3 regions of the Duganella sp. GW821-FHT07F09 genome follow, and region 1 is predicted to be linked to each of the others. Evidence: riboswitches for the same ligand, from Rfam matches in the RefSeq annotation. Region 1 holds a riboswitch; each other region holds the start of a gene.

Region 1 (6,502 bases):
ACGGCATCACCGACCGCGACGCCAGCGTGGGACGCGAGCTGCTGGCCGACGTCAACCCCACCTTCAACTGGGTGCGGCTGGCGCAGCGGGTGCCGGTGCGCATCCATATCGACCAGAAGCCCAAGGACCTGGCGCTGGTGGCCGGCACCACCTGCACGGTGGTGATCCACGGCTAACGGAGGCTAGCGCGAACCGGCGACGTCCAGGATCGCGCCGCTGACGTAGGAAGACTGCGGCGACAGCAACCACAGGATGGATTCGGCGATTTCCTCCGATTGCGCGGCGCGCCCCATCGGCAGGCTCGATGCCATCCGCGCCACCCGATCGGGCATGCCGCCGCTGGCGTGGATCTCGGTGTCGGTGACGCCGGGCCGCACGCAATTGACGCGGATGCCCTCCTCCGCCACTTCCTTCGACAAGCCCAGGGTCATCACATCGATGGCGCCTTTGGAGGACGCGTAGTCGATATAGGTGTTGGCGCCGCCATGCCGGGCCGCGCCGGAAGAGATGTTGACGATGCCGCCACCCTGTCCGCCGCTGCGCGTGGACATGCGTTTGACCGCCTCCCTGGCGCACAGGAAGGCGCTCATGATGTTGGTGGTGAAAACACGCTGCATCCGCTCGGCCGACATCTCGGCCAGCTTGCACTGTTGTTCCAGCACGCCGACGTTGTTGACCAGCGCCGTCATCGGCCCCAGTTGCGCGTCGACCGCCGCAAACAGGCGTAGCACGTCGGCCTCCACGCTCATATCGCCCCGCACCACGATCGCCTCGCCGCCCTCGCCGCTGATTTGCGCGCGCAGCTGTTCGGCCGCATCGCCGTTGCTGACGTAGTTGATGCAGACGGCGTAGCCACGGCGGCTCGCCATCAGGGCCGTCGCAGCGCCTATGCCCCGGCTGCTGCCGGTCACCACCATCACTTGTTTCATCGCTCGCCTTGTAAAAAAGCCCGCTGGCGCGGGCTTGTGGTTTGGACTATTTCTCCGGACTGGTGTTTTTCAGCGCGTAGGTCACATGCTGCCACCAGTGGTCGCGCGAATCGACGGTCCGCAGACATTTTTTGTCGATCTCGCCCTTGAACATAGGGTCTTCGCACTTTTTGGTCATCAACGCATAGCGCTGATTTTCCGCGTTGGCCAAGGCGACCACCAGCCAGAAGACGAGGCCCGCCAATACCACCACCAGGCTCCATGCGACATGGTTGATATACGCCCACTCGAACAGCGTCTCGATGGCCGGTGACGATTCCTTGTAAAGATGCATCACCTTGCCTTCGGCGGCCTTTCGTTCGTCGCTAACTTCTTTCATTTTCGTACCCGTTCCAAATTAAAGCGCATCTTCGCGCGGCGGGTGACAAATCAAGCCACGCCACGAGCGGAGATTACCACTTTTCAGGCGCGACGTGGCCGTTCGCGCCCGGGAGTGGGTTAAAACCGGCTTAAAACTCGTAGCGCGCCGACAGTTTCAGCTGGCGGCCGTCGGCGGCATAGATACCGCCCTTGCAAGAAAACGCTTGCGAATAGTACTGCTTGTCCGTCAGGTTCAGGCCGGACACCGCAAACTCCCACTGGCCGAACTTGCGGGCATAGCGGGCGTCGACGGTGGCGAAGCCGGGAATTTTTCCGGCGCAGCTGTTATCGAAGTCCGAGCCGTAACGCTGGCTGGCGACCCACTGCGTGCCGATATCGGCGGATTGGCCATCTGCCGGCGTCCAGCTCAGACGCGCGCTCAGCGTGTTTTTCGGCACCAGCACCATCTGCTTGCCGCTGTTGACGCCCTCGCGGAACTTGGCGTCGACATACTGGTAGTGCGCGCTGACGGTCCAGTCGGTGGCGATGCGCTGTTCCGCATCCAGCTCGAAGCCCCGGCGCTTGGTCGGGTCGAGGTTGACGTTGGCGCCGAAGCCGTTGACAGTCGGATCGTAGAATATCTCGTTGCTCAGGTTATGACGGAACACGCGCGCAGTCAGCTTGCGCGAGGCGTCGGCGTAGCTGGCGCCTAGTTCAAGATCGCGCGACTTTTGCGGCAGCAGCGCCACGTTGCTCACCCGCGTGAGCGCGTTCTCGTCGGCGTTGGCGATTCGATAGCTTTGACCAACCTTGCCGAACACCGTCACACCGGCAAGCGGCATATAGCTCGCTTGCAGCTCCCAAGCGTTCAGTCCCTGCGCGACGTCGTAGCCGGTAGAACCGAAACCACTCGAACTGCTGAAGTCCTTGTCGAAAATCTCGCGTCGTACCCCGGCCGAGATCCGGCCCTGATGCGCGGCGTCGAAGCGCAGCTCGTCGCGAAGATAAAACGCCTTCGATTTCTGCTCCGCGTCGGCGCTGGCGGCGGTACGCTCCCACTTGCTCAGGTCCACGCCGGCCACCACTTCATTGAGCATACCGCCGATCTCGCTCAAGCGGCGCAAGCGCGGCGAGAACTGAATCTGCTTGCTGTCGCTGGTGCCGACCGACGAACCGCCGTCGTAGAAGTACGCCGAATCGACGTTCTTCTTGCGATAAGACAGGTCGGCCGCCAGATCGTAGCCGGCCACCCGGTACTGACTGAAAACGGTGAGGCGATCGCTGTCGAGCGAGCCGTAGTTGTCGGGCGTGGTCGCCTGGCGAGGGTTGGCATTGAATTGCGCCTCGTTCAATGCCCCTGGCAAACGCATATCCTGGCGCGCGCCCTCGTAACGGAAGCCCACGCGACCGGCCTCGTTGAACCACTGCGCGCCGCCGCTGAACTGCGTTTGCTTGAATTCGTTGTTGTCGCGGTAGTTGTCGGTGCGCTGGTGACCCAGGGTCGCATCGGCCGCGAAGCCCTCCCAAGCCTGCGCGGCCGACACGCGCGCCTCGCCGGCGTTGAACCGGCCGCCCTCGACGAAAACGCTGCCACGGCGCGTGTTCTTACCGGGATTTTTGGTGACGATGTTGATCACGCCACCGGTGGCGCCGTCGCCGTACAACACGCTGGCGCCGCCGCGCGTGATTTCGATGCGGTCCACCGTATCGACCGGAATGGTCGACAGGATGGCGGTGCTCAGTTCATTTTCCGACAGGCGCACGCCATCGAGAACGATCACCAGATTCTGGCTGCTGTTGGTGCCGAAGCCGCGCAGATCGAGATCGAAATCCGGGCTGCCGTTCAGGCTTTGACGGCCGTAGACACCGCCGATCTTGCGGATCGCCGAATTGACGTCGCTGGCGCCGGAGCGGCGGATATCCTCGGCCGAGATCACCGTGGCGCCGATCGGCGCCAGGGCCGGATCGGCGTCGAAGCGGGAGCCGGTGATGACGACCGGCGCCAGCACCTGGGCGACCTGCGCGCCGACGGCTTCCTGCGCGGTGGCGGCGGCCGGGGCGATGGCGGCGGCGGTGAAGCAAAGGGAAACGGCGGCGGCCAGCAAACGTGGCGCCGAAGGCGGAACAAACGCGAAGGAATTCATGGCAAATCGTTTTCAAAAGAGACATCCGCGCCTGCGTCCCCGCAAGTCGGAAGTGTACGGAAGCCGCGCGCCGGTCGACGGCGCGCGCTCCCCCCTGTCTGGCCGATATCCGGGCTGGCCGGCGCGGTTGTCGGAGATATCTCGACAAGGCGCAGGCGTTACCGTTGCGGGGGCAGCACACCTTGGCCGGTTCGCGGAGTGCGAAAGCGGCCTGTGTTTCCCGTTTAACCGCGCACGTGAACACATGCGCAGGCACCAGAACCCGGGCATTATACGCCTGCCAACATCGACCAAGACCTGGGACCCAAGAACACCGTGGAGACACGTAGGGCGGATTAGGCGGAACGCCGTAATCCGCCACGCATGCGCCGCCACCAGCCCTCCATGATTCAGGAAATAGATATGACCTATCTACATTTCGCGCATTGATCGCCGGCCCCGGCATCCCTATAGTATGGATATCAACACCATACCCGGAGCACCACCATGAGCACCACCCAAACCCTCCCCACCTACTTCCTGTCCCACGGCGGCGGTCCGTGGCCATTCATGATGGACCAAGTAGGCCACCTCTACGCAAAACTGGACGCCTCGCTGCGCGACATCCCGCGCCAATTGGGCGTCACGCCGAAGGCGGTGCTGGTCGTCACCTCCCACTGGGAAGGCCGCGACTTCATGCTGTCGTCGTCGGCCAAGCCGCCGATGCTATACGACTACGGCGGCTTCCCTCCGCACACCTACGAGGTGCAATACAGCGCCCCCGGTGCGCCGGAACTGGCGGCGCACATCAAACAACTGCTCGATGCCGGCGGCCACCCCACGCAACTGGACGGGCAGCGCGGCTTCGACCACGGCACCTTCAGCGCCATGTACCCGGTGTATCCGAACGCGGACGTGCCGATCGTGCAGCTGTCGCTCAAGCAGGGACTCGATCCGAAAACGCATCTGGAGGTTGGCCGTCTGTTGGCACCGCTGCGCAAGGAAGGTGTGCTGATCATCGGCAGCGGCCTGAGTTACCACAATCTGCGGGCGTTCAACGCGCAGGGCGCGGCGGCGTCGCATCAATTCGACGGCTGGCTGCGGGCGGCCATGGCGCTGCCGCCGGCCGAGCGCTCGGCGGCGTTGATCGAGTGGGAAAAGGCGCCGGCCGCGCGCATGGCGCATCCGCGCGAGGAGCATTTGCTGCCGCTGATGGTGGCGTTGGGCGCGGCCGAAGACGAGCCGGCGTCCGTGCCGTATCACGAGGATGCGTTTATGGGGGCGCTGGCGGTGTCGAGTTTCCGGTTCGGCGGCGCGTAACCAACGCGGTCGGTGTTGGCGGCTCGTCGATGGCGGATTACGGCGTTCCGCCTAATCCGCCCTACGTGTCTCCTTGGCGGAGCGATATGCGGTGGTTTTACGTTCCGCGTTTGCCTTTGGCGTATTCGGCGGCCTTGGCTTCGGCGATCGCGGCTTTCTCGGCCGCCTTGGCCGCCGCCTCCACCGCGTACGTATCCAACCGCTCCTTGCGCGACGCCGGCGTCTCCAGCGAAATGCGGCCCAATGTGCCGCTACGGTAGTCGCCCAGGAAGGTGTGCGACGCCTTCTCGAAATCCAGGTCGCCGCCCTTCTGGCGGAAGCCGCGCTTGGCCGCCACGCCCTCCACCACCGCGATGCCGTCGAACGTTTCGATATCCTTGAAGCCATAGCGCGCCACCAGCAGCTGCGGGTAGTACTTCAGCATCTCGTCGGCCAGGAACACCGCCACCTCCTCCTCGATCAGCGCGTTCGAGCCGATGGCGTGGCTGGCGGCCAGCATCAAGCCGTCGCTCGGCAGCGCGATCTTCGGCCACAGCATGCCGGGCGTGTCGACCAGGATGGTGTTCTTGTCCAGATAAAGCTTCTGCTGCTGCTTGGTCACCGCCGGCTCGTCGCCGACCTTGGCCACTTTGCGCTTCAACAGCGCGTTCATCAGGGTCGACTTGCCGACGTTGGGGATCCCCATGATCATGATACGCAGCGGCTTGGTCGGCACGCCCCGGTGCGGCGCCAGTTGCTTGGCCAGTTCCGGCACGCGCGTGACGTCGGCCGGCTTCTTGGTCGTCATCGCGAACGCCGTCACGCCCTCCTGCGCGTTGTAATACGCTACCCACGCCGCCGTGGCGGCGGGATCGGCCAAATCGATCTTGTTGAGGATCTTCAAGCACGGACGCTGGCGGAACTTGCGCAGCTCCTCCACCATCGGATTGGTGCTGGCCTCCGGCAGGCGCGCGTCGACCACCTCGATCACCAGATCGGTGTTCTCCATCTGCTCCGCCGCCTTCTTCTTGGCGGCGTTCATGTGCCCCGGGTACCATTGTATCGACATGCGCTGACCTTCAAAATCGTTCTGACAATCCGCTATTTTACCTGCTGGCCCGTCCGGGATTCGGATATCATGAGTCGCTTTTCCGTTTTTCTGACCATATAAACAATATTTTTCAACCGGAGTGCTGAAGATGAGCATAGCTGCACCGTCCAACCCGAGGGAGATCACCCTCCGCGGCATTATCCTGGGCATCCTGATTACGCTGGTATTCACGGCGGCACAGGTCTACCTCGGCCTGAAAGTGGGCCTGACCTTCGCCACGTCGATCCCGGCGGCCGTCATCTCGATGGCGCTTTTGAGCGCTTTCAAGAACGCTACCATCCAGGAAAACAACATCGTCCAAACGATCGCCTCGGCCGCAGGCACCCTGGCGTCGGTGATTTTCGTGCTGCCAGGCCTGCTGATGATCGGCTGGTGGGCGCACGTGCCGTTCTGGCCGACCTTCGGCGCCTGCGCCATCGGCGGCGTGTTGGGCGTGATGTACACGGTGCCGCTGCGGCGCGCGCTGGTGTCGCAATCGAACCTGCCGTATCCGGAGGGTGTCGCCGCCGCCGAGGTGCTCAAGGTCGGCACGGCCTCGCGCGCCGGCGCGGCCGAGGGCAAGGCCGGTCTGCGCGCGGTGGTGCTGGGCGCCGTCAGCTCGGCGCTGTTCGCCGCCGGCGCCGCCGTCAAGGTCATGGCCGGTGAATTGTCGTTCTACTTCCGCACGGGCGCGGGCGCCA
Region 2 (6,502 bases), on a different contig from region 1:
TCGATCGAGTGGTAGGGCACGCCCTCCGGGCTGAAGTAGCCGTTGGCCGGATTTTTGATTTTTTGGTACTGGGCCAGGAAGCGCTTGGTGTACTCGGCGTCGGCCGCGTGCGCGGAGGTCGCCAGCGGCAGGCCGACGATGGTGGCGGCGCCGGTCGTCAGCGACAGCGCCAGCAGGCCGCGTGCGAGGCCGCGCGCCCAGCGCCGCGCCTGGCGCCGGAGCTTGCGGTCGGGCGGTGCGAACGAGCGGGCGGTGGTTGGCGTGAAGGTGGTTGTAACCGATGGGGTGTGCATGTTGTCTCCCTTTATTCTCAAATTGAAGTGTGAACATCCATGGCGCGCGTGAGGCCACGAGCGCTTGCAGCGCGTGCGCCGGCCCATGCATGCGCGCACGGCCAGGCACGTTGTCACGCCTGCGCCGATTGCGCGGCGACAGCGGGACACCGGCGGGCAAAAAAATGCCCGACGAGACAGGACAGCGCCGGTCGGGCCGGTGCTGTGAAACGCGTGTTGTTATGGGTGCGTGGGCGGAGGGCTAACGCTGTCGGAAAATAAAGCGGTCTTCAGGATGACGCGCGGAACGAGGAATTGAAATCGTTTTCATATTCGCCTCGAAAAAAAGCGATCGATGATCGCTTGATCATTTGAGCGCGTCCGGCAGCAAGCGTGCGGACGCGGATCGTGACGCGGCGGAAGGTGTGCCCCCGTACTTTTGGGCCGGTTGGAGCCGTGCAACTCAGGGTAAAGAGTAATCTCGGTGGTAGTTTAAAGTCAAGCTTGCGTAAGATATTTATTCGACGGGCGTAAACGCGACAACTTGCATCGTGGACGCGACCGGATTCGACGATGCGGCGCCACGGCCCGGGCCTGTACAGCGCGGCGTCGTCGCGTGTAGAATGCGCGCTGAATACGTGAATGGTGTCCTCCCGCTTGTCGGCGGGAGGGTGAAACGGGAAGCCGGTGACGCGCGGGATTTTCATCCCGCGCCAGTCCGGCGCAGCCCCCGCTGCTGTAAGCCTGACGACGTCGATCGTACGCCACTGTGCAACGCACGGGAAGGCAGGATCGGGGAAGGATGACGGCGAGCCAGAAGACCGGCCAGTCACGATGTGTTACGTAAAACCCGGGGTGCGGTTTTACTTGATATTTGTTTTTTCCCGTTGTCGCCACAGCAGTCGCGCGCCGCCGCGCGTGTGTTCGTTCGCGCCGCCGTTGCGGCCGCGCGCGCCGCAAGCGTGGCGGTGCGCGTGCCGTCGCGACCTTGACCGCCCGGAGTTTCCGGCACCTGACCACGTAGACATGCCCATGAATCCTTCCCGCCTCGCCCACTTCCCGTCCACCCGTCCGATCGTGGCCGCCATCGCGCTGCTATGCGCCCATTGCGCCGCCGCGCAGCAGACCCAGCCCATGCAGACCGTCACCGTGACGGGGGAGGCCGCGCGGGACGGCGAAGGATTGGGGCTGGCGCATCGGAACGGCAGCGCCAGCCGCCTGGATCTGCGCGCCGACGAGCTGCCCGCCAGCGTCGAGTCGCTCGGCGCGGCGGCGATGCAGGCGCGCGGCGACCTGCAGGTCAAGGACGCCATCACCCGCACCACCGGCCTGACGGACATCAGCTCGCCCGGCAACGGCATCGCGTATTCGGCGCGCGGATTTAGCGGCAACAACGCCGTCGCCATGCTGGAGGGCGGACAGCGGCTGCTGGTGGGTTCGGGCACGGCGACGTATCCATCGGACCCGTGGGGCTACGATTACATCGAAGTGCTGCGCGGCCCCGGCTCTGTGGTCTACGGCAGCGGCACCACCGGCGCCACCATCAACGCCGTGCGCAAGGCGCCCAGCCGCGACGCCGCGTTCGAGGCGATGGCCGGTGCCGGCGGCGGCCGCGCGCTGCGCGCGGGCGTCGGCGGCAGCGGCGCGCTGGGGGAGCGGGGCGCGTTCCGCGTCGACGCCTACGCCGACCACAGCGACGGCTTCATCGACCGCGGCCAGGCGCGCCACGCCAAGCTGCTGACGGCGTTGACCTACGCGCTGACGCCGGACCTCGACCTCGATGTGCAGCTGGACCATCTGCAACAGAAACCGCAACGCTACTTCGGCACGCCGCTGGTGAACGGCGGTCTGTCGCGCGCGTTGCGCGACCAGAACTACAACGTCGCCGACGCCGATATCGATTTCGCCGACGACAAGGCCGTGGCGCGGCTGACGTGGCGCGCGACGCCGGCGCTCACCGTCAGCAACGAGCTGGCCTACATGAAGGCGCGGCGCAACTGGCGCAATGTCGAAACCTATGTCTACGATCCATTGGCCGGCGTGGTCGACCGCAGCGACTATATCGCCATCAAGCACAATCAGGAACAGACCGGCAACCGCCTCGAGGCGCGCTGGAACGGCGGCGCCAGCCGGGTCGTCGCCGGCTGGGAGGCGGCCACCATCAATTTCACCCACACCAATAACTCGCCGTACGGCGGCGCCTCCAGCGTGGCGCCGACCGGATTCGATCCGGGCCGCTTCGACAGCCCGGACGCGCTGCGCCCCAACTTCGCCACCGACACCACCACCAATGCGCTCTATGTCGAGGACGCCTATAGCATCACCGAGCGCCTGCTGCTGTTGGGCGGCGTGCGCCACGACCGTTATCGGGTCGCGCTGGCCAGCCTGCGTGGAGCCGCAGGCTTCACCACGACGTTGCAGTCGACGGCGGCGCGCCTCGGCCTGAGCTGGAAGGTGGCGCCGGACACATCGTTGTACGGGCAGCTCAGCACCGGCAGCGATCCGTTGACCAGCCTGCTGTCGATGAACCTGGCCAACAGCCGCTACAAGCTGACGCGCTCGCGCCAGCTGGAGGGCGGCGTCAAGCAGTCGCTGGCCGGCGGCAAGGCCGAATGGACCGCCGCGCTGTACCGCATACGCAAGGACGACATCGTCACCCGCGATCCGGCCAACCCGGCGTTGTCGGTGCAGGGCGGCTCGCAATCGTCGCGCGGCGCCGAGTTGAGCGCCAGCGTCGGCCTGGCCCGCGCGTGGCGGCTCGACGCCAACCTGGCCTACACCGACGCCAGTTACGACAGCCTGATCGAAGCCGGCAACGTCTCGCGCGCCGGCAAGCGTCCGACCGATGTGCCGAGGGTCTCGGCCAATTTGTGGCTGGGCTACCGCGCCGACGACTGGCGCGCCGGCGCCGGCGCGCGCCACGTCGGCAAGCGCTTCATCGACAACGGCAACACGCAGGCGCTGCCGGCGTACACCACGCTCGACGCCACCATCGGCTGGAACGTCAACCGCAACCTGCTGGTGCAGCTGAATCTGCGCAACCTGGGCGACAAGCTGTATGCGAGCACGTCCTACAGCGACAGCCAGTATCTGCTGGGCGAGCGCCGCCACGCCGAGTTGACGGCGCAGTGGCGTTATTGAGTCTCGTCGGGCAGCGAGCGCAGATACGGCCACGGGTAGATCCCGCGTTCATGGCTGTCGCCGAAGACCAGTTGCAGGCCGTAGTTGCCGATCATCCGCAGGTGTTCGACTTGCGATGTTTGCTGAGATAGCTCCGCTTTGACGCCGAGCAGCCGTTGCGACTGGCACTGCGTGCATTTGCAGTGCACGCGCAGTTGGGCATGCGGCCATTGCTGCCGCACGCCATCCTGCCAGACGATCGTCAGTACGCGCGCGGCGCGGTCGTTACTGATTTCGCTTGGGTAGTCCATCAATGTCTCCCGGTGGCCGCGTGGATCTGTTCCAGCGCCAGGCGCGCGGCCTTGCGCACCTCGGGATCGGGATCGGCCGCCACCGGCTCCAGCGCCGGCAGCGCGGCGGCGTCGCCAAGCTCGCCCAATGCCAGCGCGGCCTCCTTGCGCAGGTTGCTGATCGAGTGGGTCAGCACGGGCAGCAGCGCGGGCAGGGCGGCTGCGTACTTCAGGCGGCCCAGGCTGCGCGCCGCGCGCAGCCTTATCTGCCAGTAGCTGTCGTCGAGCGCCGCCATCAGTGCCGCGCCGATGGACGACGGATTGGTGGCGTCGCCGCCGTCCCGGACCCAGGCCAGCTTGCCCAAGGTCGTTGCCGCTTCCTCGCGCACTTGCCACACCGGATCGCGCAGCGCGTCCAGCAAGGCGGTGGCGGTGTCCGCGCCGGCGCCGTAGCCGGCGGCGCCCACCGCCGCGCGCCGCACCTCGGCGTCGGGATCGTTGCTGATCAGGGCGGCAAGGGCGGGCAGCGCGTCGGGCTGTTTCAGGTACCCGAGCACGGCGACGGCTTCGCGGCGCACGCCGGCGTCGCTATCGGCAAGCGCGGCGAGCGCTGGCGCGTAGCTGTGCGGCGAGCGTAGTTCGCGCACGGCGCGCAGCACGGCGGTTTTTACGAATGGGTCGGCGTGGGCGAGATGGGGCAGCAGCACTTGCGCGCTTTCCGATTGCTTTACTTCGCTTAAGCTTTGGGCCGCGGCCAGCCGCGCGCTTTGGTCCGGGTCGCCCAGCAGCAGGGCGAGGCCGGCGACGCCGTCAGCGGTTTCGAAGCCTTCGAGCGCGCGCGCGGCCTCGGCGCGGACGGTGGCGTCGGTGTCGCGCAGCGCGTCGATGAACAGGCCGGCGTGTTCGTCGCCGGCCCAGTCGGCCAGGTCCAGCAGGGCGATGCGGCGGACGGTGGCGTCGGGGTTGGCCAGGCGCTCGCGCAGGTCGGTGTCGTCGTCGGTGGTGTTCATGTTGTCCTTATTCGATGGCTGATGCGTCTTTCGGAATCACGTAGGGCGGATTAGCGCAGCGTAATCGGCCAATGCCTGCTTCGTCGGCGGCGCATGCGTGGCCGATTACGGCGTGCCGCCTAATTCGCCCTACGTGTTTTAGATTTTTCATATCGCGAATTGCAGCTGGCGCGTTGTGGCGGCGCCCAGCGGGCTCAGACGCTCCAGCGGCAATTCCGCGTTGGCCGGATGTAGCAGCTGCAGGCAGCGCCGCTTCAGCGCCGTGAACTCGGGCGATGTCACCAGCGACGAGTCGCGCGGGCGCGGAAACGGCACGGCGATCTGCTCGATGATGCGCCCGGGTCGCGGACTCATCACCAGCACGCGGTCGGCCAGGAACAGCGCCTCGTCGATGTCGTGCGTGATGAAGACGATGGTGGTGCGGATGCGCGCCCACAAGTCCAGCAGCAGCTGCTGCATCATCAGGCGCGTTTGCGCGTCGAGCGCGCCGAACGGTTCGTCCATCAGCATCACGCGCGGGTGGTTGATCAGCACGCGGGCTATTTCAACCCGCTGCTTCATGCCGCCCGACAGTTGCGCCGGGTAGTGCTCGGCGAACGCTTCCAGTCCCACCAGGGCCAGCAGCTCCAGCGCGCGCTGGCGGCGTTCGGCGCGCGGCACGCCTTGCATCTTCAGGCCGAAGGCGACGTTGTCGACCACTTTGCGCCACGGGAACAGCGTGTGGTGCTGGAACACCAGGCCGCGCTCGGCGCGCGGGCCGTCGATGGCGCGGCCGTCGACGGTGATGACGCCACGGCTGGGCCGCAGGTGGCCGGCCAGCGCGCCGAGCAAGGTCGACTTGCCGCAGCCCGACGGGCCGAGCAGGCAGACGAATTCGCCCGGTTGCACCGTCAGGCTAACGTCCTGCACCGCCTCGAACGCCTGCGCGCCATGGCCGACCCGCAGATGCAGCTTATCGATCTCAATTTTGCCCACGCTCATGGCTTGCCCTCCGGTTGGTGCCAGGGCATCAAGACCTGGCCGATGGTTTTGACCAGCGCGCTGCTGCCCATGCCCAACAGGCCGATGACCAGCATGCCGACGACGATGTCGGCGTAGTTCTGGATCGTGTACGACGCCCAGGTGTAGTAGCCGATGCCGAACTGGCCGGAGATCATCTCCGCCGTGACCAGGCAGAACCACGCCGTGCCCATGCCGATCGACAGGCCGGTGACGACGCTGGGCGCGGCGCCCGGCAGCACCACCTCGGTGAAGATGGCGCCTCGCCCGCCGCCCAGGCTGCGGGCCGAGGCGACCAGGCGCGGATCGATGTTCTCGACGCCGTGGACGGTGTTGAGCAGGATCGGAAACAGCGCGCCGGTGAAGGTGATGAACACCATCGACAGCTCCGACGACGGGAACATCAGGATCGCCAGCGGTATCCAGGCGACCGCCGGGATCGGGCGCAGCATTTCCAGCGGCGGCATCAGCCAGGTCTCCAGCCGGCGCGAGCGGCCGATGGCCAGCCCGAGCAGGATGCCGACCAGCGCGGCGACCAGAAAGCCGCTGAACACCCGCGCCAGGCTGGCCTTCAGATGGCCCAGCAACTGCGGCGATTGCAGCAGGGTCCAGCCGGCCTGCGCGACCTCGGTCGGCGGCGGCACGTTTTGAAACGTCACCAGGCCCAGGTTCAGGTGGCTGGTCGAGGCCCATTGCCAGGCCAGCAGGCATACCAACAACGAGGTGGCGCCGGCGCCCCAGCGGGTGGCGCCGGGGCCGATTCCCGCAGCCAGGCCGCCGCCCGGGCCGGAGCCACGGCCGGCGACGCCAT
Region 3 (6,502 bases), on a different contig from region 1:
GATGATAGATCGCATCCGGGTCCATGCCATAGCCGCGCGGCGGCTGCAAGGCCACGAAGACATTGCCCATCTCGATTCCCGCCAACGACAGATGGCCATCATGGACATAGGCTTCGCCAGGGGCCTCTCCCCACTGCGCGGTCATCTTGTCCCGCAACGACTCCGGTAGCTCCGCGAACCATTGCGCATACAGCGCCGCCGGCACCCGGCCGGCGGCATGCCGCAACTGCTCGGCGGTCACATAGATATTGTCGTAGGAACAGCGCGCTATCAGGTCATGAATCAACGCCGTGCCGTCACCCGTGGGTTGACCCGCATCGTAGCCGTCGGCCCGCATCGCTTCCAGGATGCGAATCAGCGACGCCGGCGCATCCAACCCGACCGCGTTGCCGATCTGCGAAGCCTTGCTGCTCGAATTGGTGAACATGAAAGCCACGCGTTTCTCGGCGTTGGGCAAGCGCTTAAGACGCGCGAAACGTGAGGCGATGCCGGCGATGCGTGCCACCCGGTCCGGCAGCGGGTCGTACTCGACCGCCTCGTTCGGCAAGCCGGCCGCGCGCGCCTTGAACGATAGCGGCACCGTGATGATGCGGCCGTCGAATTCCGGCAGCACCACGTTCATCGCCGTATCGAGCGGGTTGAGGCCGCGCGCCGACTGGCTCCATTGTTCCAGGGTCATGCCGCTGGCGATGGCCTGCAGCACCGGAACGTCGAGCGCCTCCAGCACGCCGACCGACCATCCAGCCGGCGTCGGGCCGCCCGGCGTGATCTCGCCCATCGCGAACGAGGTGGTATTAATCAGCACATCGATATGCACTCCCGACGCATCGGCGAGATAGCGCAGCGCGCTGGGCAAGCTGCCGCCATCGCCGGCGCCTGCGCGCAGCGACGACGTAAACACCGGCAGCACGTTCATGCCGCGCGCTTCCAGCGCGGCCAGCATGGCGTCGATGAAGCGCGTGTTCCCGCTCATCCAGTGGGCGCGATAAAACACGATGCCCGCGCTTGGACGCGCCGAATCGCGCAGCGCCAGCCAATCCGCCAGGCCGGCTCCGGGCGCCAGGTCGGGATGATAAATGCCGTGTTCCGGCAGCGGATGCGCGGGCTCGAAACCGAAGCCGGTCAACAGCAGGTGGTCGGACAGATAGCGCAGCAGCTGCGCCAGATTGGCGCTGCCTCCGGCCTGGAAGTACTTCAATGTCATCTGCAGCACGTCCGCCGATACCGCCGACACAGCGGCCAGCTCGGGATCTGGCTCACCGGTTCCGCTGACGACGATCAAATGCCGGCCATGGCGGCGCGCGTGATCCACCAGTTCCGTAAATCCGGGAACGCCGCCAAGTCGGCCCAACACGCGCACGATGATCACCCGCGCCGCGCGCAAATCCCCCGCCAACAACGCCGCCATCGAGGTATCGGCATCGAGCGACTGCAGGTTGACTCCCGCCACGCCAGCGAAGCCCGAAGGCAGCTGCGCCTGCGCCTGGTGCAATACCGTCAGATCGTTGGACGCATGCGTCAGCAGTGCTACGTGCGCCGGGCCGGCTGCTGTTTCAATCATCTTTGGGTTCCGGTGCGCAGGTATCGCCTTCACCAAGGCGATGGAATATCAGGTCGCCGACTTCGCGCCCGCCGATCAAGTGCTCGTTGACGATGCGTTCCGCATTGGCCTCGTTCACCCGCTGGTACCACACGCCTTCGGGATAGACCACCATCACCGGTCCCTCGTAGCGGCACGCCACCATGCAATGGGTGCGCGTGCGCTTGACGGCAAGCTCCGGATGGGCGTCGATCATTTCGCCCATGCGCTCGAACACGGCCTGCGCGCGTCCCTCGACGGGAGCGCAACGCGGACCGACGCACATGAATAAGTGACGGTGGTGGGTTCTCATCGATCGGCGAAGCGCTTGTGGAAGAAGCCGGTCAGCGCGCCCAGCACCAGCCAGAACACGCCATTGGCGAGCGCCGTGGCGTAGACAAAGGAACGCTGCAAATGTTCCGGTGCGACGCTGGCATGGACCAGCGGCTGAGGCGCGCCGACCAGATGCGGCACCACCAGCAACGCGACGGCCGCCAGCTTCAGCGCCCAATGACGGCCGAAGGCCAGCATCGCCAACGCGGTGGCGGTCGACATCGCGGTCGCGATCCACCAGCCCTGGCGGACGGCCACCGGCGCGGCGGCGGTGCCGGGCAGCTCCGGCGGCAATCCGACCGACGGCGCCAGAAAGAACACCGCGTAACCGGCGGCGCCCCACAACAGGCCGGAACGCCAGTCGACCGGCCGTCCGCGCAACCCGATGGCGGCGGCCAGCAGCAGGCCATAACCGACGGCCATGCTGACGTCGGCCAGCGCGGTGTACAGCGTGCGCTCGACGCCGTCCTCCGGCTGCCAGCCACCATGTTCGTGCGGGGCTTCGTGCGACACTTCCTGCGACACGTCGTGCACATGCCGCGCGCCGTCGGCGTGCATATGCGCCACCGGCTCCGCCCCGCCCGCCGATTCCAGCACCTCGGCCTGCGCGATGATGCGCGTCACCTGCAGGTGCTGCACGCCGGTCAGCAGCAAACCGGCCAGCAGGCCGGCCGCCGCAGCGGTTCGCACCATGCGATTGAACATGCCGGCGCCCGCGCCGGCCCCTGCGCGGCTCAATGACACGGGAAGCCCGCCGAATGGCGGCTGTCGTGGGCGGCGTTATGCAGCGCTTCCATCGACGCGAACCCCGCGCCGAACAACAGCACCGCGCCCAGGCTCGCGGCCATCAAGGCCGCCATCAGCTTGTCTTTCAGTGCGACGGGACGGGCATGCACGGGGGCATGGGCCTGGCCGGCGTGGATAGTGTTGATGGACATATTGGTTTCTCCGAAAAGCAGCGACGACCACGGGGTCGAAAAGCTCGTATCGGAAGATGGACCAGGGGAGAGACGAATGCGGCGCCAGGGAGGACCGGAACGAAGATGCGCGGATCGAGCCTTGGCAGTTCTCCACCCGTATCGCCCTCCGCAATACAAACGTGTTTACCGCTACTGGCTGGTTTCCGGGCTGGCGAGTGGGCGTCCATCCGGACACACCTGGATTTGCGCCTTCCCATGCAATCGCACAGTGGCATCGTACAAATCCTTAACCTCGCTTACCGTTGCGGGGGCAGCGCCGGCATTGCCGTTCCAGCGGAACGACGCACCGGCTTCCCATTTAAATCTGCAAACGATCATTTGCAGATACCAGAAGCTGACTACCGGCGCAGTATAGGTCTGCGCCTGCGGAATTGCAAGACGATCATGCCATCGTGCGCGGGTCGGTGTCGAGTCGTCCTGGTGTCAGCCGTCCACCGGATGCGCCGGCGTGGCGAGCATGAGCTGGTAAAACGCCAGATCCAGCCAGCGCTCGAACTTGAAGGCGGCATGACGAATAGTGCCCGCGTGCACGAATCCCAACTGCTCGTGCAAGGCGATGCTGGCCGCGTTGGCCGCGTCGATGCCGCCGACCAGGATGTGCAGGTCGGCCTGCCGCGCGGCGTCGATGATGGCGCTTAGCAAAGTGCGTCCCAGCCCCTTGCCGCGCTGGTCGCCACGCACATAGATCGAGTGCTCGACCGAGTATTTATTGGCCGGAAAGCCGCGAAACGCGCCGTAGCTGGCGAATCCCAGCAACTCGCCCGCCCCGTCCTCCAGCCCGATGACCGGATAGCCGCCCGCGCGCTTGGCCGCGAACCAGTTCCTCATCGTTTCCATCGTGCGCGGATGATACTCGTACAGCGCGGTCGAGTTGGCGATCGCGTCGTTGAAGATGGCGAGGATGGCTGCGGCGTGGCGTTCTTCCGTACAGCTGATGAGTTGCATTGGGGCTCCGAAATATGGATTTTGATTGAGACTCGTCAACATGATAGACGATAAATCTCAAGTCATCACACGACCATATCGGCCACCCAAACATTTTCGTACAGAAAATAAAAACAAAGGGATAGACTGGGTTACGGATGCACTTTCCTTGTTGTAATATTACGAAAAAAGGGGTATCGCGCCTCATCAAGAATAAATATAGCGAGGTAGGATTAATCATGAAACGAGCTCACGCGCCCTCCATTCGAACGAGACTAATCTGGCTGGTGGTGGCCTGCGTCGTCCCAGCGTCGCTGATGGTGGTAAAGATGATCGCCTCCGACTACGAGCTCGCGCGCGCGGCGTTTATCCGCAGCGCGATGACGACCGCCCACGCCAACGCGATGGCGATCGACAAGGAATTCGCCGTCATCGAATCGACGCTCAAGGCGCTCGCCACCTCCCCCAGCCTGATCGGCGACGACCTCAAACAGTTCTACGGCCAGGCGCGCGCGATCTGCGCCAGCCAGGACATTTTCAACATCGTGCTGGAAGACGGCACCGGGCAGCAACTGGTCAACACCTTCCGGCCCTACGGCAGCGCGCTGCCCAGCGCAAGCATGGACCACCTGTTGACCTACATGCAGAACAACGATGCCACCGCCATTTCGCGGGTGTTCATGGGGCCCATCTCCAAACGCTACATCGTCTCGGTCGGCATCCCCGTCACCAGAAAGACCAGCGGCTTCCACGCGCTGAGCGCCGTGGTGACGGTCGAGCGCTTCGGCGCCATCCTCAAACAGCAGCAGTATCCCGAGCACTGGATCACCACCATCCTCGATAACAAAGGCACGGTGGTGGCGCGCACGAGCGACATGCAGCGCTACGTCGGACAGAGCGCGATTCCCGAGGTGCTGGAACGGCTGCAGGAACTGCCGGAGGGCGTTTTCGAGACCAGAACGCTCGACGGCAAGCCTATCCTGGCCGTGCTGGCCAAGGCCCCCAATTCGCAGTGGACGGTGGCCATCGGCATTCCCATCGAGGTGTTGAACTCCCAACTGCTTGCCAAACTGTGGACGCTGGTGCTGTCGACCATCCTCCTGCTGGGCGGCGGCTTGCTCTTCGCCTGGCACATCGGCAACCGCATCAGCCGCTCGATCCGCGACCTGGTGGCGCCGGCGCTCGCCCTCGGTGCCGGCGACAGCATCGAGCCGGCCACCTACGGCCTGCGCGAGGCGAACGAAGTGGGACAGGCGCTGGTCAAGGCGTCGAAGATGCACGCGCTGGCCAAGCACCAGGCCACGCACGACCCGCTGACCGGCCTGGCCAACCGCGCCATGTTCACCGAATTCCTCGCCCGCCAGCTCAATCTCAGCGAGCGCAATCAGGAGCCGATGGCGGTGCTGTACCTGGATCTGGACAACTTCAAATTCATCAACGACACCTACGGCCACGGCGCCGGCGACGAGCTGTTGAAAGACGCCGCCAACCGTCTGCGCTCGGAACTGCGAAAATCCGACATGGCGGCACGGCTGGGGGGCGACGAGTTCGCGGTGGTGCTGGTTGCCAGCGGCGAGGACGACGCGGCCGGCGTCGTCGACAAGCTTTCGCAACGCCTGGCGATGCCCTATGAGATAGACGGCCATGCATTGCTGGCCGCCGCCAGCATCGGCGTGGCCGTGTATCCGCAGTCGGCCGGCACCGCCGACGACTTGATCGCCTTCGCCGACGATGCCATGTACAAGTGCAAGGCGGAGCGCAAGAAGGCGCGCGCCGTCACGATCGACTGAGGCCGACCAGGCGGCCGGTCAATCCCGGCCGGCGCCCTCCACATACACCTCGTCGCCACAGCCCACCGCGCGCGTACGCGCGGGCGCGGCGTTGCCCACCATTTGCTTCAACTCCCCGTCGGTGCTGAATTCGAGCGGCAGCGACATGCGGATCTCCTGCAGGTATTTACGCTGCGTACAAATCAGCGTGATGCTGTCCGCCACCTGGGCGCCGTAGCTGGCCTTGACCCGCGCGAAGAAATCGTTGACGCGGAACGACTTGCCCACGCTGCCCAACACGATCTTGCCCACTTCAGAATCGTTCACAACCCGCACCGCCGATACGGCCTTGATGAAATAGTCGTCCGGCGACAGCGACTGGCATTTGCCGTGCTTGTTCCATTCGTAGGCGCCGAAGGTGCGCTCGTAGAAGAAGTTCGGCATCCACGGCGCGATCTTGTCGATGGTCTCCAGCTTCAGAGAGAACTGCTCGCCCTTGCAGCTGCCGTAGTTGTTGCCGCACTCCTTCTTGTTCGGCCACAGGCCGTGCAGGTTCAGGTTCTTCGCCTGCAGCGTGCCACCGTTCATGGCGTCGCACTCCGGCTTCTTGCCGTTGTACTTGACGTGTTCGCAAAAACCCGGTTGCCAGGTGATCGCCAGCAAATAGCTATCCTGCTGGTTGGCGATGTTGCACGAACCTCCGGCGGCGGCGATTTCGCGACCGCGCTGGGCCTTGCTCGGCTTATCGCTCAACTCCGGCGTGCCGCACTCCTTGCGCACCCAGCGCAGCGATGGCTGCGCGCCCGGCACCTCGACCCTGATCCAGTCGTAATCGACCTTGTTGATTTCGCGGACCGTGTATTCGGTCCCCGGCACGACTTTCTGCGCACCCGGGTTGCTCTGTTTGGCGAAGGAGG

What was found. Region 1 has a riboswitch for cobalamin ahead of AC07P1_RS13825 (TonB-dependent receptor). Riboswitches for the same ligand answer to the same signal wherever they lie in the genome.
Region 2: it holds a riboswitch for cobalamin, as region 1 does, so the genes downstream of both, AC07P1_RS11465 (TonB-dependent receptor) here and AC07P1_RS13825 (TonB-dependent receptor) in region 1, are expected to answer to the same signal.
Region 3: it holds a riboswitch for cobalamin, as region 1 does, so the genes downstream of both, AC07P1_RS10165 (CbtB domain-containing protein) here and AC07P1_RS13825 (TonB-dependent receptor) in region 1, are expected to answer to the same signal.

The regions. Positions count from the first base shown of each region.
Region 1 covers NZ_JBWKQJ010000004.1:525,345-531,846, reverse strand. Annotated here, with positions in the region: gene AC07P1_RS13840 (efflux RND transporter periplasmic adaptor subunit) at 1-176, shown strand, start outside; gene AC07P1_RS13835 (SDR family oxidoreductase) at 183-929, opposite strand; gene AC07P1_RS13830 (hypothetical protein) at 976-1,308, opposite strand; gene AC07P1_RS13825 (TonB-dependent receptor) at 1,439-3,433, opposite strand; cobalamin riboswitch at 3,517-3,708, opposite strand; gene AC07P1_RS13820 (DODA-type extradiol aromatic ring-opening family dioxygenase) at 3,920-4,732, shown strand; gene ylqF (ribosome biogenesis GTPase YlqF) at 4,830-5,780, opposite strand; gene AC07P1_RS13810 (OPT family oligopeptide transporter) at 5,911-6,502, shown strand, end outside.
Region 2 covers NZ_JBWKQJ010000003.1:693,727-700,228, forward strand. Annotated here, with positions in the region: gene AC07P1_RS11460 (glycoside hydrolase family 48 protein) at 1-293, opposite strand, end outside; cobalamin riboswitch at 899-1,116, shown strand; gene AC07P1_RS11465 (TonB-dependent receptor) at 1,305-3,413, shown strand; gene AC07P1_RS11470 (DUF971 domain-containing protein) at 3,407-3,703, opposite strand; gene AC07P1_RS11475 (HEAT repeat domain-containing protein) at 3,703-4,692, opposite strand; gene AC07P1_RS11480 (ABC transporter ATP-binding protein) at 4,840-5,673, opposite strand; gene AC07P1_RS11485 (ABC transporter permease) at 5,670-6,502, opposite strand, start outside.
Region 3 covers NZ_JBWKQJ010000003.1:371,095-377,596, reverse strand. Annotated here, with positions in the region: gene AC07P1_RS10180 (cobaltochelatase subunit CobN) at 1-1,561, opposite strand, end outside; gene AC07P1_RS10175 ((2Fe-2S) ferredoxin domain-containing protein) at 1,554-1,892, opposite strand; gene AC07P1_RS10170 (CbtA family protein) at 1,889-2,617, opposite strand; gene AC07P1_RS10165 (CbtB domain-containing protein) at 2,647-2,850, opposite strand; cobalamin riboswitch at 3,010-3,239, opposite strand; gene AC07P1_RS10160 (GNAT family N-acetyltransferase) at 3,316-3,837, opposite strand; gene AC07P1_RS10155 (cache domain-containing protein) at 4,056-5,606, shown strand; gene AC07P1_RS10150 (ribonuclease T2 family protein) at 5,625-6,502, opposite strand, start outside.